DNA from 2 places in the Bradyrhizobium sp. CIR18 genome. Region 1 is predicted to be linked to the other one. Evidence: predicted binding sites of a transcription regulator. Region 1 holds the regulator's gene; the other holds the start of a gene.
What was found. The regulator PhoB, encoded in region 1, activates phosphate uptake and scavenging genes when phosphate is short. The targets are predictions, from matches to a motif close to TGTCATNNANCTGTCAT.
Positions count from the first base shown of each region.

Region 2: the regulator PhoB is predicted to act here: its motif matches at 4,394-4,410, upstream of GGD65_RS36155 (Orn/Lys/Arg decarboxylase N-terminal domain-containing protein).

Region 1 covers NZ_JACIHF010000003.1:268,791-276,084, forward strand. Annotated here, with positions in the region: gene GGD65_RS14250 (Hsp33 family molecular chaperone) at 1-723, opposite strand, end outside; gene argF (ornithine carbamoyltransferase) at 991-1,914, opposite strand; gene GGD65_RS14260 (aspartate aminotransferase family protein) at 1,914-3,122, opposite strand; gene GGD65_RS14265 (GcrA family cell cycle regulator) at 3,579-4,091, shown strand; gene phoB (phosphate regulon transcriptional regulator PhoB) at 4,324-5,031, opposite strand; gene phoU (phosphate signaling complex protein PhoU) at 5,055-5,771, opposite strand; gene pstB (phosphate ABC transporter ATP-binding protein PstB) at 5,783-6,601, opposite strand; gene pstA (phosphate ABC transporter permease PstA) at 6,598-7,294, opposite strand, start outside.
Region 2 covers NZ_JACIHF010000020.1:83,829-91,122, forward strand. Annotated here, with positions in the region: gene GGD65_RS36135 (hydroxyacid dehydrogenase) at 1-522, shown strand, start outside; gene GGD65_RS36140 (flagellar basal body rod protein FlgC) at 637-1,074, shown strand; gene GGD65_RS36145 (hypothetical protein) at 1,196-1,408, shown strand; gene GGD65_RS36150 (GNAT family N-acetyltransferase) at 1,412-1,987, opposite strand; gene GGD65_RS36155 (Orn/Lys/Arg decarboxylase N-terminal domain-containing protein) at 1,994-4,348, opposite strand; partial or broken gene GGD65_RS36160 (xanthine dehydrogenase family protein molybdopterin-binding subunit) at 4,449-6,654, opposite strand; gene GGD65_RS36165 (xanthine dehydrogenase family protein subunit M) at 6,662-7,294, opposite strand, start outside.

The DNA of each region.
Region 1 (7,294 bases):
ACGCGCCTCGACCCAGGCGTCGTCTTCGGCAACGCTGTGCACCTCGACGCCATCGGGGGCATCGCCGGGATGCAGATCAGCCTGCCGCGCGCGCTCCGCCGCCTTGGGCAGAAACTGCATCAGCATGCCGCCGGCGCGCCAGCGATGCTTGCCGCCGTCGTTGGAGCGCCACTCCTCGCCAACCGCGAGGCGCACGCGCGTCGGGATCTGCTCGGAGCGCAGGAAATATTCGTGGGCGGCGTCTTCGAGGCTGCCGCCGTCGAGCGCGACCAGACCCTGGTAGCGACTCATGTCGGGGCCCTGGTCGATGGTCATGGCGAGATGGCCGCGGCCGAGCAGCGTGCCGGAATCTTTGGTATCGCCGAGACGCGCGGCATCGAAGCGCGCATAGGCCCGCAGGCGATCCGGCGCCATGTAGTCGACGACCAGGAACGACACCGGGCCGTCGGTCTGGGCCTGCAGGATGAAGCGCCCCTCGAATTTCAGCGCCGAGCCGAGCAGCGTCGTCAGCACGATGGCCTCGCCGAGCAGCTTGCCGACCGGCGCGGGGTAATCGTGCTTGGTCAGGATCTCGTCGAGCGCCGGGCCAAGCCGCACCAGGCGCCCGCGCACGTCGAGCGCGTCGACCTCGTAGGGCAACACGGCGTCATCGATCGGAACCGCTGATGGCGCGCGAACCGGGCCTTCGGGGCCGGCTTTCATCTGAGGGGATTGGGAAACCATGGGTCGTTATCTGGGGTCGGTCGGTGGGAAATGGAAGGGGCGCGGGGTGGTGGGTTCGGGGGCGATAAGGTTGCACAACGTTGCGGCAAATTCGATGTCGTCCCGGACAACCGTAAGCGCAGCTCCGGGGCCCATAACCACAGGATGCGGTTTGGCGAAGACCGCTCGCCTCCGCCAGCCCGCCACAAGAGAGATTCCGCGGTATGGGTCCCTGCGTTCGCAGGGACGACAGTTGTGTGTGAGGCGGCCGTCGGGCTTGCAGCGCCCTTACTTCACCGCATCGAAGCACCAGGCCAGGATGCCCTTCTGCGCGTGCAGGCGGTTTTCGGCCTCGTCGAACACGACCGATTGCGGACCGTCGATCACGTCGTCGGTGACTTCCTCGCCGCGATGGGCGGGCAGGCAGTGCATGAACAGCGCATCGGGCTTGGCCAGCGACATCAGCTTGCCGTTGACCTGATAGGGCTTGAGCACGTTGTGGCGGTGCTCGCCTTCCTTGTCGCCCATCGACACCCAGGTGTCGGTGACGACACAGTCGGCGCCGCGCACGGCGGCTTCCGGATCGGTGCCGAGCATGATCGGCGCGCCGGTCGCCTTGATGAAGTCGCGCATCACTTTTTTCGGCGCGAGCTCCGGCGGCGTCGCGACATTGAGCTGAAACTTGAAGCGCTCGGCGGCGTGAGCCCAGGACGCCAGCACATTATTGTCGTCGCCGGTCCAGGCCACCGTCTTGCCCTCGATCGGGCCGCGATGCTCCTCATAGGTCATGAGATCGGCCATCACCTGGCAGGGGTGCGAGCGCCGCGTCAGGCCGTTGATGACGGGCACCGTCGCGTTGGCCGCAAGCTCCAGCAGCGCGTCATGGTTGAGGATACGGATCATGATGGCGTCGACATAGCGCGACAGCACGCGCGCGGTGTCGGCGATGGTCTCGCCGCGGCCGAGCTGCATCTCGGCACCGGTGAGCATGATGGGCTCGCCGCCGAGCTGACGCATCGCGACGTCGAACGACACGCGTGTCCGGGTCGACGGGCGCTCGAAGATCATCGCCAGCGTCTTGCCTTCGAGCGGCCGCACCGGCTGCTGCGCCTTCTGCTTCGCCTTCATGGCGGAGGACGCCGCGAGCATGGTCTTGAGCTCCGACAGCGGCAGCTCGTTGATATCCAGGAAGTGCTTCGGGGACTTGCTCATCAGCTTGCCGCCCGCTTGGTCTGGCTGGACGAGATCGCGGCGCAGGCGCGCTCTAACCGCCCGACGCTGTCCTCGATCTCGGCTTCGGTCACGATCAGCGGTGGCAGGAAACGCACGACATTGTCTCCGGCCCCGACCGTGAGCAGTTTTTCATTGCGCAGCGCCGCGACGAGATCGCCGGAGGGCACCACGGCCTTGATGCCGATCAGAAGGCCCTCGCCGCGCACTTCGCTGACGACATCGCCATGACGGTCGATCACGGCGGCGAGCTTCTGCTTCAGCAGCAGCGACATCTTCTGCACGTGGTCGAAGAAGCCGGGCTTGAGCATGACGTCGAGCACCGCATTGGCCGCGGAGATCGCCAGCGGATTGCCGCCGAAGGTCGAGCCGTGCGAGCCGGGCCCCATGCCGGCTGCCGCATCCGCGGTCGCCAGCACAGCGCCGATCGGGAAGCCGCCGCCGAGCGCCTTTGCCAGCGACATCACGTCAGGCGTGACGCCGGTGCGCCGATAGGCGAACAGATCGCCGCTGCGGCCCATGCCGGTCTGCACCTCGTCGAAGGCCAGCAGCAGGCCCTTCTCGTCGCAAAGCTGGCGCAACGCCTTGAGGAAGGTCGGCGTTGCCGAGCGCACGCCGCCCTCGCCCTGGATCGGCTCGATCAGGATGCCGGCGGTGTGCGGGCTGATCGCCTTCTTGACGGCCTCGATATCGCCATGCGGCACCTGGTCGAAGCCTTCCATGGGCGGGCCGAAGCCTTCGAGATATTTTGCAGAGCCGGTCGCGGCCAGCGTTGCCAGCGTGCGGCCGTGAAAGGCGCCTTCGAAGGTGATGATGCGATAACGTTCCGGATGCCCCTTGGAGAAGTGATGATGGCGGACCAGCTTGATCACACCTTCCAGCGCTTCGGCGCCCGAATTGCAGAAGAACACGAAGTCGGCAAAGCTCTCGTTGCAAAGCCGGCTCGCGAGCTTCTCGCCGTCCGGGCTCTGGAACAGGTTCGACATGTGCCAGAGCTTCGTCGCCTGCTCCTGCAGCGCCTTGATCAGATGCGGGTGGCAATGGCCGAGCGCATTCACAGCTACGCCCGAGGTGAAATCGAGATAGCGATCGCCATTGGTCGCGATCAGCCAGCAGCCTTCGCCGCGCTCGAAGCCGAGGTCGGCTCTGGCGAAAACGGGGAGCAAATGCGGCGCTGCGCTGTTAGTCATGATGTCACTTGAATGTTGCGGACGGTGTGACGCGTGCATTGCGCAACGCACCATCGACCGGCCCGGAAAACGAAACGTGCCGCCTTTTAAGGGCGGCACGCGGGACTATCTTATGCTTGGCAAGACGGGTGTCAATGCCGCCCGGAAAGCCTCAGGAAACGCTGAATCCGTAGTCTTGCGGTGCCGATTTTGCGGGTTTTCACCACGGAACATGTGGAAGCGAGTCGGCGGACTCTTGCGCGGGAGTCACGCCATATTGTAGCGTTTGGATTGTCAGATACGACATCTCGTGCAGCGGTTCTGATCCCAAGAGTCCTCTTGTACCGGCGTAAACGTTCGGGCGTCAGTCACGCGCCCGGCGAGCCTTAAGGGATTCTGACGGCACGGGTTTTTGAAGGCTTAGGCAATCGCTGCGAGGCCCCAGGATGGCTGGCGCGTAGCGAGGGAAAGGGTGCAATGACGGTTTTGACCTGGTCCGACGATCGCGTCGAGCAGCTGAAAAAGCTCTGGGAGGCCGGACTTTCGGCCAGCCAGATCGCAGCTGAGCTCGGCAATGTGACCCGCAATGCCGTGATCGGCAAAGTGCACAGGCTGGGTCTGTCCGGCCGCGCCAAGAGCCCTTCATCGGCAGCGCCCCGGCCGCGCAAGGCGCGTCCTGCGCAGCACATGATGCGGGTGACCCGCCCCATCGCGCGCGGCAACACCGCGCTGGCGCAGGCCTTCGAGGTCGAGGTGGAGGCTGAACCCGTCACCTACGACAACGTGGTGCCGATGGGCCAGCGGCTGTCGCTGCTCGAGCTCAACGAGGCGACCTGCCACTGGCCGGTCGGCGATCCCTCGAGCCCGGATTTCTTCTTCTGCGGCGGCAAGGCACTGTCCGGCCTGCCCTACTGCGCCCAGCACTCGCGCGTGGCGTATCAGCCGGCGGCGGATCGCCGGCGCGCGCCGGCGAAGCCGGGTCCGCGCTGAGTTCGCGGAATTCTCTGATCGTCAAGACTGCAGCCGTCACACGATGACGGCTCCACCAACTCGGTGTCATCCCCGCGAACGCGGGGATCCATAACCACAAGGCGCAGTTGTCGCGCGAGATGGTCACTCCGAGTCTTCGCCAAACCACTGCCTGTGGTTATGGGTCCCTGCTTTTGCAGGGACGACACCGGAGAATGCGGCGGCAGCCCGCCAAAGCCAACGCCAGCAAACCTTACGTCTGCTCCGCCTTCGCGAAGCGGTCGTCGAGCGCGTAGCCGGCGCCGCGGACGGTGCGGATCGGGTCCTGCTCGCGGCCGAGATTGAGCAGCTTGCGCAAGCGGCCGATATGGACGTCGACAGTGCGCTCATCGATGTAGATGTCGCGACCCCAGACGCTGTCGAGCAGCTGCTCGCGCGAGAACACGCGGCCGGGATGCTCCAGGAAGAACTCCAGCAGGCGATATTCGGTCGGGCCGAGATCGATCGGCCGGCCCGAGCGCGCCACGCGGCGCTTGTCGCGGTCGAGCTCGATGTCGCCATAGGCCAGCACTGTCGCGAGCCGCTCAGGACTGGCGCGCCGCAGCAGGCCCTTCACGCGCGCCAAAAGCTCCGGCACCGAGAACGGCTTGACGATGTAGTCGTCGGCGCCGGTCGCAAGCCCCCGCACCCGCTCGCTCTCCTCGCCGCGCGCGGTGAGCATGATGATCGGGAGCTGCTTGGTGTCGGGGCGGGTGCGCAGGCGGCGGCACAGCTCGATGCCCGACAGGCCCGGCAGCATCCAGTCGAGCACGATCAGGTCCGGGATGTGCTCCTTGAGGCGGGTGTCGGCGTCGTCGCCGCGCATGACCGTCTCGACGTCATAGCCGTCGCCTTCGAGGTTGTAGCGAAGCAGCTCGGTGAGAGCTTCCTCGTCCTCAACCACCATAATGCGTGCGCCCATCGGGTCGTCGCTCCTTCAAGTCTTCAGGTATTCGGGACCGTCGTGGCGAAGGTGGTCATGTCGCCCTTCGGCCGCTTGTCGGTGATCGCCTGGCCCTCGATCATGTAGAACACGGTCTCGGCGATGTTGGTGGCGTGGTCGCCGATCCGCTCGATGTTCTTGGCGCAGAACATCAGATGGATGCAGAACGAGATGTTGCGCGGATCCTCCATCATGTAGGTGAGGAGCTCGCGGAACAGCGAGGTGCAGATCGCGTCGACCTCCTCGTCGCCCTTCCACACCGCCATCGCCGCCGGCAGGTCATGCGCGGCATAGGCGTCCAGCACCGACTTGACCTGCTGCTGCACGAGGTCGGTCATGTGCTCCAGGCCGCGGAACAGCTTCAGCGGATGGAAGTCGGTCTCCAGCGCGGCGACGCGCTTGCCCATGTTCTTGGCGAGGTCGCCGATGCGCTCGAGGTCGGTCGCAACGCGCATGGCGCCGACGATCTCGCGCAGGTCCACCGCCATCGGCTGGCGGCGGGCGATGGTGAGCACCGCGCGTTCCTCGATGCGCTTCTGCAGCGCGTCGAGCTCGGCGTCGATGGTGACGACGCGCTGGCCGAGCGCGACGTCGCGGCGGATCAGCGCGTCGACGGAATCGACGATCATGCGCTCGGCGATGCCGCCCATCTCGGCGACCAGGCGGGTGAGCTCCTGGAGGTCGGTGTCGAAAGCCTTTGCGGTATGTTCAGTACCCATGTCGCGTCTCCTCAGCCGAACCGGCCGGTGATGTAATCCTGCGTGCGCCGGTCGCTCGGCGACGTGAAGATCTTGCTGGTGTCGTCGAACTCGATCAGCTCGCCGAGATACATGAAGGCGGTCTTGTCGGAGACGCGCGCCGCCTGCTGCATGTTGTGGGTGACGATCGCGATCGTGTAGTTCTCGGACAGTTCCTGGATCAGCTCCTCGACCTTGGCGGTCGAGATCGGATCGAGCGCCGAGCAGGGCTCGTCGAACAAAATCACTTCAGGGCGCACCGCGACGGTGCGGGCGATGCACAGGCGCTGCTGCTGGCCGCCGGAGAGCGACAGGCCGGAGGCGTTGAGCTTGTCCTTGACCTCGTTCCACAGCGCGCCGCCGCGCAGCGCCTTCTCGACGCGGTCGTCCATCTCGGACTTCGAGATCTTCTCGTAGAGGCGGATGCCGAAGGCGATGTTCTCGTAGATCGTCATCGGGAATGGCGTCGGCTTCTGGAACACCATGCCGACCCGGGCGCGCAGCAGATTGAGGTCGAGCCTGGGGTCGAGGACGTTGGTCTGGTCCAGCATGAGCTGGCCGGTGGCGCGCTGGCCCGGATAGAGATCGTACATCCGGTTGAAGATGCGCAGCAGGGTCGACTTGCCGCAGCCCGACGGGCCGATGAACGCCGTGACGCGGTTGGCGCCCAGCGTCAGGTTGATGTTCTTCAGCGCGTGGTGCTCGCCGTAATAGAAATTGAGATTGCGCACCGTCACCTTGGCCGGGGCTTCCGGCAGCGGCTGCGAGGCCAGATGAGCGTTGGAACTCATGGATACGGACAGGTCGGTCATTTTGCAGTCCTCTCGGCGCCGAGGATGCGCGCGCCAATGTTCAGGGCAAGCACGGTGAGCGTGATCAGCAGCGCGCCGCTCCAGGCGAGCTGCTTCCAATAGGCGTAGGGGCTCTGGACGAAGTTGTTGATGGTAACCGGCAGGTTGGCCATCGTCTTGTTCAGGCCGAGGCTGAAGAACTGGTTCGACAGCGCGGTGAAGAGCAGCGGCGCGGTCTCGCCGGCGACGCGGGCGGTGGCGAGCAGCACGCCGGTGATGAGGCCCGACCGGGCCGCACGATAGGCGATACGCTTGATCACCAGCGAGCGCGGCAGGCCGAGCGCCGAGGCCGCCTCGCGCAGGGGATTCGGCACCAGCAGCAGCATGTCCTCGGTGGTGCGCAGCACGACCGGGATCACGATGACGGCGAGCGCGAGCGCGCCCGCGATCGCGGAGAAGCCACGCATCGGCACCACCACCGCGCCATAGATGAACAGGCCGATGATGATCGAAGGCGCCGAGAGCAGGATGTCGTTGATGAAGCGGATCACCGAGGTCAGCTTGTCGTTGCGGCCGTATTCGGCAAGGTAGGTGCCGGCGAACAGGCCGAGCGGCGCGCCGATGCCGACGCCGATCAACGTCATGATGATCGAACCGACGATCGCGTTGCGCAGGCCGCCTTCGGTCGAACCGGGCGGCGGCGTATCCGCGACG
Region 2 (7,294 bases), on a different contig from region 1:
CTGCTCGGCATGAAGGTGCTGGCCTACGACCCGTATTTGTCGGCCGAAGTGATGGCCGAACGGGGCGGCGAGAAGGTCGAGCTCGACGAGCTGTTGCGCCGCGCCGATTTCGTTTCGATCTCTTGTCCGCTCGACAAGAGCAGCCGCAACATGATCAGCACGCGCGAGTTCGGGCTGATGCAGCCGCATGCGTATTTCATCACCACGGCGCGCGGCTTCATCCATGACGAGGATGCGCTGCTCCAGGCCCTGCGCGACAAGCGCATCGCCGGTGCCGGCCTCGACGTCTGGTCCAAGGAGCCGCCACCGCCCGAGCATCCGCTGCTCCAGTTCGACAACGTGCTGGCGAGCCCGCACACCGCGGGAGTGACCATCGAAGCGCGCCAGAACATGGGGCGGATCGCGGCCGAGCAGGTGCTGGACACGCTCGACGGCAAGCGCCCGCCGCGCATCATCAATCCCGAGGTCTGGCCGCGTTATGCGGAGCGCTTCAAGCAGGCTTTTGGCGTGACGCCGGGGTAGGGCGCGAAGGCTCGGCGCGCTCCGATCATTGGTTACCACGACGGAAAGGCAAAGCGCCGCATCTTATCGAGCGGGTAAGTGAACGCGTATCACTTGTCCTGTAGTTGAAAGTCCATGAGCATATTTTCGATTGCGACATCCGGACTTTCGGCGGCGAGTTTGCGCGTGAACGTGGCCGCGAGCAACATCGCGAATGTTCAAACGACCGGCCCGCTGCCGGGGTCGGGCGGGTCGAGCCCGTCGGCCGTTACAGGCAGTCCGGGCATTGCTCCGACGTTTCCTGCGGCTTACGTGCCATTGCGCGTCGACCAGGTCGACCAAACGCCGGGCGGCACGATCGCGAAGGTGTCGACGGTATCGCCGAGCTATACCGCGCAATCCGACCCAAGCGCTTCCTTCGCAAACCAGGATGGGCTGGTCGCAGCGCCGAATGTCGATATCGCCAGCGAATTCGTTCAACTGGCGGCCGCCAAGTACAGCTTCATTGCCAATGCGAAAGTCATTCAGGCTTACGCGGAAACGACAGAGTCGCTTCTCGACATCACCACATGAGGGCGGACTGCCGCCTGGATGGGCGGCGGGAACCTTGCCGGTCCTTGATCCGCGTCAAAATCTCCTTCCCCGGTCCGGCTTAAATGGGATTAGAGTGCGGCCGGGGCAGCAGGGAGGTCCCATGTCAACCTATGTCGTCAAGTTCATGAAAGATGTGCTCGGCGAGTACGGCCGGCAGAGCGAGATTTGCCAGGGTACGCTGGAAATCGACGCCTCCGACGAGGACGAGGCCAGGGAGCGGGCGAAGGCCAGGTTCTGCAAGGACCAGGCCCTGCATCACTGGTCGCTGCATGCCGACCGCATCCATGTGAGAGCGGCCGACTTTCCGTCCTGAGGTCTACCGGCCCGGCGCCACGACGGGTGGGGGCGCCGTGGTCCCCGCGCCGAGCGATCGCTGCACCATGACGGTGTCGGACCAGCGGCCGTGGCGATAGGCCACGCCGCAAAGCAGGCCGGCGCGCGCGAAGCCGAACTTCTCGTGCAGCGCCAGCGAGGGCGCGTTGTCGGCGTCGATATAGCCGATCATCTGGCGGAAGCCGGCCGCCGCACAAGCATCGATCAACTCGTGCAGCAGCAGCCGTCCGACCCCGCGGCCGAGCTGCTCGTGGTGGACGTAGATCGAGTGCTTGGCCGTGTAGCGATAGGCCGGGCGCTTGCGGAACAGCACCGCATAGGCATAGCCGACCACCTCGCCGCGAAACGTCGCGACCAGATGCGGCAGGCGGGTCTGCTTGAGGTTCTTGCGCCGGTCGCGCAGATCGTCCGGCTCGGGCGCACCGGTTCCCTCGATGTCGCGCGTCACGCCGCTGCGGACGTGATGGCGGTAGATCGCCAGCATCGCCTCGACATCGCTGTCGCGTGACGGCCTGACCAGGACGGCTTCGTCGCTCGCGCGCGCAGCTGTTTCGTTCATTCGCACCTACTCGGCAACGACGTAAGTATAGAGCCCGATGCGCCCCTGGGCATCGATCTCCTTGTAGACGCCCTGGATCTCGACGTCGAAGCCCGGAAACGTGTTGAAACAGGTTTCGAACATCTTGAGATAATCGACCATGGGCTTGGCCCGTTCCGTCAGCCGCTCGCCGGGCACGATGGTGGCGATGCCGGGCGGATAGACCACGAAGGGCGTGGTCGCGATGCGGCCCGCGATGGCCTCGATCGGCAAATAGTCGACATCGTTCTTGAACAGATAGCGCGCGGCATCGCGGGGCGACATCGCGATCTCAGGCATGTGCTCAGGCATGAACTGCCGGGCCTGAAGCGCGCTGACGTCGGCGGTGCGGAAGAAACGGTGCATCTCGCCGCAGAGGTCGCGTAAGCGCACACCGGCATAGCGCGCCTGCCGACGCTGATAGAACTCCGGGATGACGTCGGCCAGCAGCGCGTTGTCATCGTGGAGCTTCTTGAAGGCGACAAGGCCCGAGATCAGCGTGCCGGCCTTGCTCGCCTCGACGCCGGGGGTCAGCAGGAAGAGCAGGGAGTTGAGGTCGTTCTTCTCGGGGACGATGCGGTTCTCGCGCAGATATTGCGCCACGACGGGGGCGGGGATGCCGTGCTCGGCATAGGCGCCTGAGCGGTCGAAGCCGGGGGTGAGCAGCGTCAGCTTGTTCGGATCTGTCATGGCAAACCCCTCGGCCATGCCGGGGAAGCCGTGCCAGTTGGTATCGGGCGAGAGCTGCCACAGCGCGGCGTTGGTGGCGAGCTCATCGGTCGAGAGGGTTTCCCAGGCGACGTTGTGGACGGCGCCCGGGCGGCCGACATCGGGAATGGCGACGCGGTCGGGAACGAAGGGCTCGAAGAACCAGCGCCGATCGGCGTTCTGCTCCTTCTCTTCGAACTCCCTGCGCATCGCGCGGATCTTCTTGCGCAGCTCGATGCCGAGGCGGATCGTGTCGTCCCACAGCACTTCGCCGGAGCGGCCCTTCATCATCTGCGCGCCGACGTCGAGCGAGGCAAACAGCGGATAGAAGGGTGACGTGGAGGCGTGCTGCATGAAGCTTTCGTTGAAACGGCGGTGCTCGACGCGTCGCTTCTGGCCGCGGATGTGGCGGTCCTTGATGTGGATCTGGGAGGCCTGCGAGAAGCTGGCCAGCTGCTTGTGGGTCGATTGCGTCGCGATGATGCCCGGTGCTTCCGGCGGAAGGTTCGCCAGCCCCATGGCGAAACGGCCGGCATAGAGCGGGTGGAATTTCATGAAGCCGGCCCAGGCCTCGTCGAACAGGATGTACTCGCAGAGATGGCCGATGCGCTTCAGGATCATCTCGGCGCTGTGGATCGTCCCATCATAGGTGCACTGTTCGACGACGGCGACGCGGAACGGCCGCTCCTTGCGCCAGGCCTCCTTGTCCGTGACCAGCGGGTGATTGCGGATCGCCTCGCGCAAGGTCTTCTCGTCCAGCACGTCCCAGCGCATCGGGCCGATCAGGCCCCAGGCGTTGCGGATGGTCGGCACGTAAACCGGGACGCCGCCGTTGATCATCAGGGCGCCGTGATGGGCAGCCTTGTGGTTGTTGCGGTCGAACAGCACGAGGTCGCCGTCGGTGACGAGGGCGCCGAGCGCGACCTTGTTCGAGGTCGAGGTGCCGTTGAGCACGAAATAGGTCTTCTCCGCGCCAAAAATCTGCGCGGCTTCCTTTTGCGCCTTCAGCGCCGGCCCCTCGTGGGTGAGGAGGTCGCCGAGATCGAGCACGGAATTGTCGAGGTCGTCGCGGAACACGGATTCGCCGAGATGCTCGACGAAGACCCGGCCGATCGGGCTGCGGTTGTAGAATACGCCGCCATTGTGCCCCGGGCAGGTCCAGAGCTGGTTGCCTTCCTCGGCATAGTCGACCAGGGCACCGAAGAACGGCGTCTTCAGCGTTTCGGCATATTGCTTGAGCCGGCTGATCAGATTCTTGGCGATGAAGGTCGGCGTCTCCTCGGACAGGAAGACATAGCCGTCGATGAAATCGAGCACCTCGACCGGCAGGTCCTCGAAGCGCTTGCGCCGGATCAGGAGGATGATCGGGAAATCGAGGCCGCGGCGGCGCATCAAATTGATCAGCGCCGAGGTCTTGCCCTCCAGGCCCTTCTTGCCCCAGTCCACCACCATGCAGCCGATCGCGGCGTCGGTCTGCACCGCCATCTCGGCATCCTCGAGCTTGCGCGCCCGGACCACCTCGAAGCCGGAGCGCTGGATCTCCTCGATGATCTGGTTGAAGCGGACGCCTTCGAGATCGTCGGCGTCGAACACTGGTGCGGCGAACAGGAAGTTGAAGCGCTTGAAATAGTCCATGTCGGGTCCTGAATGTGCCAGAGACACAGCTCATCGACACATTCGATGACAGCTGGATGACACTGACCCGATCCAGGCATGGCTCGGATGACAAGGCAGGTCAGCCGAGCAGCTTGTCCAGCGTGATCGGGAAGTGCCGGACACGCTTGCCGGTGGCATGATAGACGGCGTTCGCGATTGCCGCAGGCACGCCCACGATGCCGATCTCGCCGAGACCCTTGACGCCGAGCTTGTTGATTCGGTCGTCCGGCTCGTCGACGAAGATGACGTCGATGTCGTGAATATCGGCATTCACCGGGATGTGGTACTCGGCGATGTTCGCGTTCATGATGCGGCCGAAGCGGTGGTCCATGACCGTCTCCTCGTGCAGCGCCATTCCGATCCCCCAGACCACGCTGCCCATGATCTGGCTGCGGCCTGTCTTGGTATTCAGGATCCGCCCGGCCGCGACGGCGCTCACGACTCGCGTGACCCGAATGACGCCGAGTTCCTCGTCGACCTTCACCTCGGCGAAGACAGCCGAATGCGTGTTGCGGGCGTGCGACTTGTCCTCCGCGAACTGGTTGAGCTTCTGCTTCTCGATCCGCTCGAGCTTGCCGTGACGCATCACATCGGCGATCGAGACAGCGCGGCTCTTGTCGCCGGCCTTGGAAATCGTGCCGTCAACAAGAACCATTTCCGATGCATTGAGGCCGCCAAGTGGCGAGTCAGGTATCGCCTTGGCCAGACGCGCGAGCTCCTGGCGAATGTCCTCGGCCGCTCCCAAGACCGCATGTGCGCTCGAAGCGGCCATCCAGGAGCCGCCCTCGACGGGCGCTTGGGGCAGGGTTGAATCGGCAAGCTTCACGTCGATATTCCCGATCGGCAGCCCGAGGGCGTCGGCCGCGACCTGCGCCATGATGGTGTAGGTGCCGGTGCCGATATCGGACGCGGCGCAGGATACCTCGGCGTGGCCGTTGGCGGTCAGCACGATGCGCACGGCGACCGGCATCTGCAGCGCCTCCCACACCCCTGTCGCCATGCCCCAGCCGACCAGGTCCTTGCCATCGCGCATCGCACGCGGCGCGGGATTGCGGCGGGCCCAGCCGAAGGCTTCCGCGCCACGGGCGTAACATTCGCGCAGCTGCTTGCTGGTGAAGGGCAGGTCTTCGCTCTGGTCGCGATCCGAGTAGCACTTCAGGCGCAGCTCGATCGGATCGAGCTTGAGTGCGACGGCCAAGCTCGTCCATGGCGCATTCGAGTGCGCAGACGCCCGTTGCCGCGCCCGGCGCACGCATGTCGCAGGGGGTGGGGACGTCCAGGTGGACGAGCTTGTGGGAGAGGCGACTGTTGGGGCTCTTGTAGAGCTGCTGCGCCCAGCCGGTGTCATTGCGTGAGAAATCCTCGTAGCGCGAGGTGACGGCAATGGCTTCGTGCGTGACCGCATCGAGCGTGCCGTCCGACTTTGCGCCGAGCGCGACGCGCTCGATGGTCATCGGCCGGTAGCCGAGCCCATACATCTGCTGCCGCGTCAATACGACACGAACGGATCGCTTCAGCGCGAGGGCGGCAAGCGTTGCCAGCACCACCTGGTGCTGCGGCCGCAGGCCGGAGCCGAAGGCGCCGCCGACATAGGGCGAGACCACGCGGATGTCCTCCGGCTTCATGTCGAACACGCCGCAGAGATATTTATGGACGTTCTGGACGCCCTGCGTCTTGTCGTAGACCGTGAGGCTGCCGCTGCCGTCCCAGACCGCTGTCGTCGCATAGAGCTCCATCGGGTTGTGGTGCTCGGTCGGGAGGACGTAGTCGGCCTCATGGCGAACCGCTGCCCCAGCCAGCGCCGCTGCGGCGTCGCCGCGCGGCTTGTGCGGCTGGTCCACCTTGGCGGATGTGCCGCGTTCGGTTTCGAGATCGGTCGCAAACGCCTCCTGCTCGTATTCGACACGCACGCGCGTTGCCGCGAATTTGGCAGTTTCCCAGTCCTCCGCGATGACGAGCGCGATTGGCTGACCGTTGAACTTGACCCTGTCGTCGTAAAGCGGGCGGAAGGGTGAACCCTTCTCCGGCGCCACCTCGTCCTTCCAGGCCTCATCCTTGTCGGCGAGGGCCACGCGATGCGTATGCGTGAGCACGTCGACCACGCCCCTCACCTTCAGCGCGTCGCTGGTGTCGAGCCGAGCGATGCGCCCGCGCGGAACCGTGGCATCGACGATGAAGCCATGGAGGAGGCCGTCTGCCGCGAATTCGCCGGCATATTTGGCGGCGCCAGTGACTTTGGCCCGGCCATCGACGCGGGACGTTGGTGTTCCGACATAGCCGTTCATCGGTCCCTCACGCGATCTTCTTGTGAGCTTGTGACTGTGGTGTGCCGCTTGCGGCCTGCATCAGCGTACGCACGACGGCCCGGCGTGCGAGTTCGAGCTTGAAGCCGTTGTGCGAACCAGCGACCGCTCCCTGCAGCAGCAGATCGGCAGCGCGTCCAAAATGATCCGGCGTTGCCGCCTGGCCGCGCAACGCCGCTTCAGCTTCGAGCCTGCGCCACGGCTTGTGAGCCACACCGCCGAGTGCCAGGCGCGCTTCGCTGATTGCGTTGCCCTCCAGTTCGAGCGCAGCCGCGACCGAGACCAAGGCAAAGGCGTACGACAGCCGGTCACGGATCTTCAGATAGCTGTAGTTCCGGGCAAAGCCGCGCGGCGGCAGCCCGATCGCGGTGATGATCTCGCCGGTGCTGAGATTGGTATCGACGTGAGGTTTGTCGCCTGGAAGCCGATGGAAATCTGTCAGCGCGATGGTGCGCTCACCGGTGGGGCCTGCGATGTGCACCAGCGCGCCGAGCGCGGCCAGCGCCACGCTCATGTCGGATGGGTTGGTCGCGATGCAGGAATTGCTGGCGCCTAGGATCGCGTGGTTGCGGTTGAGACCGTCGATCGCCGAGCAGCCGCTGCCGGGCTCTCGCTTGTTACA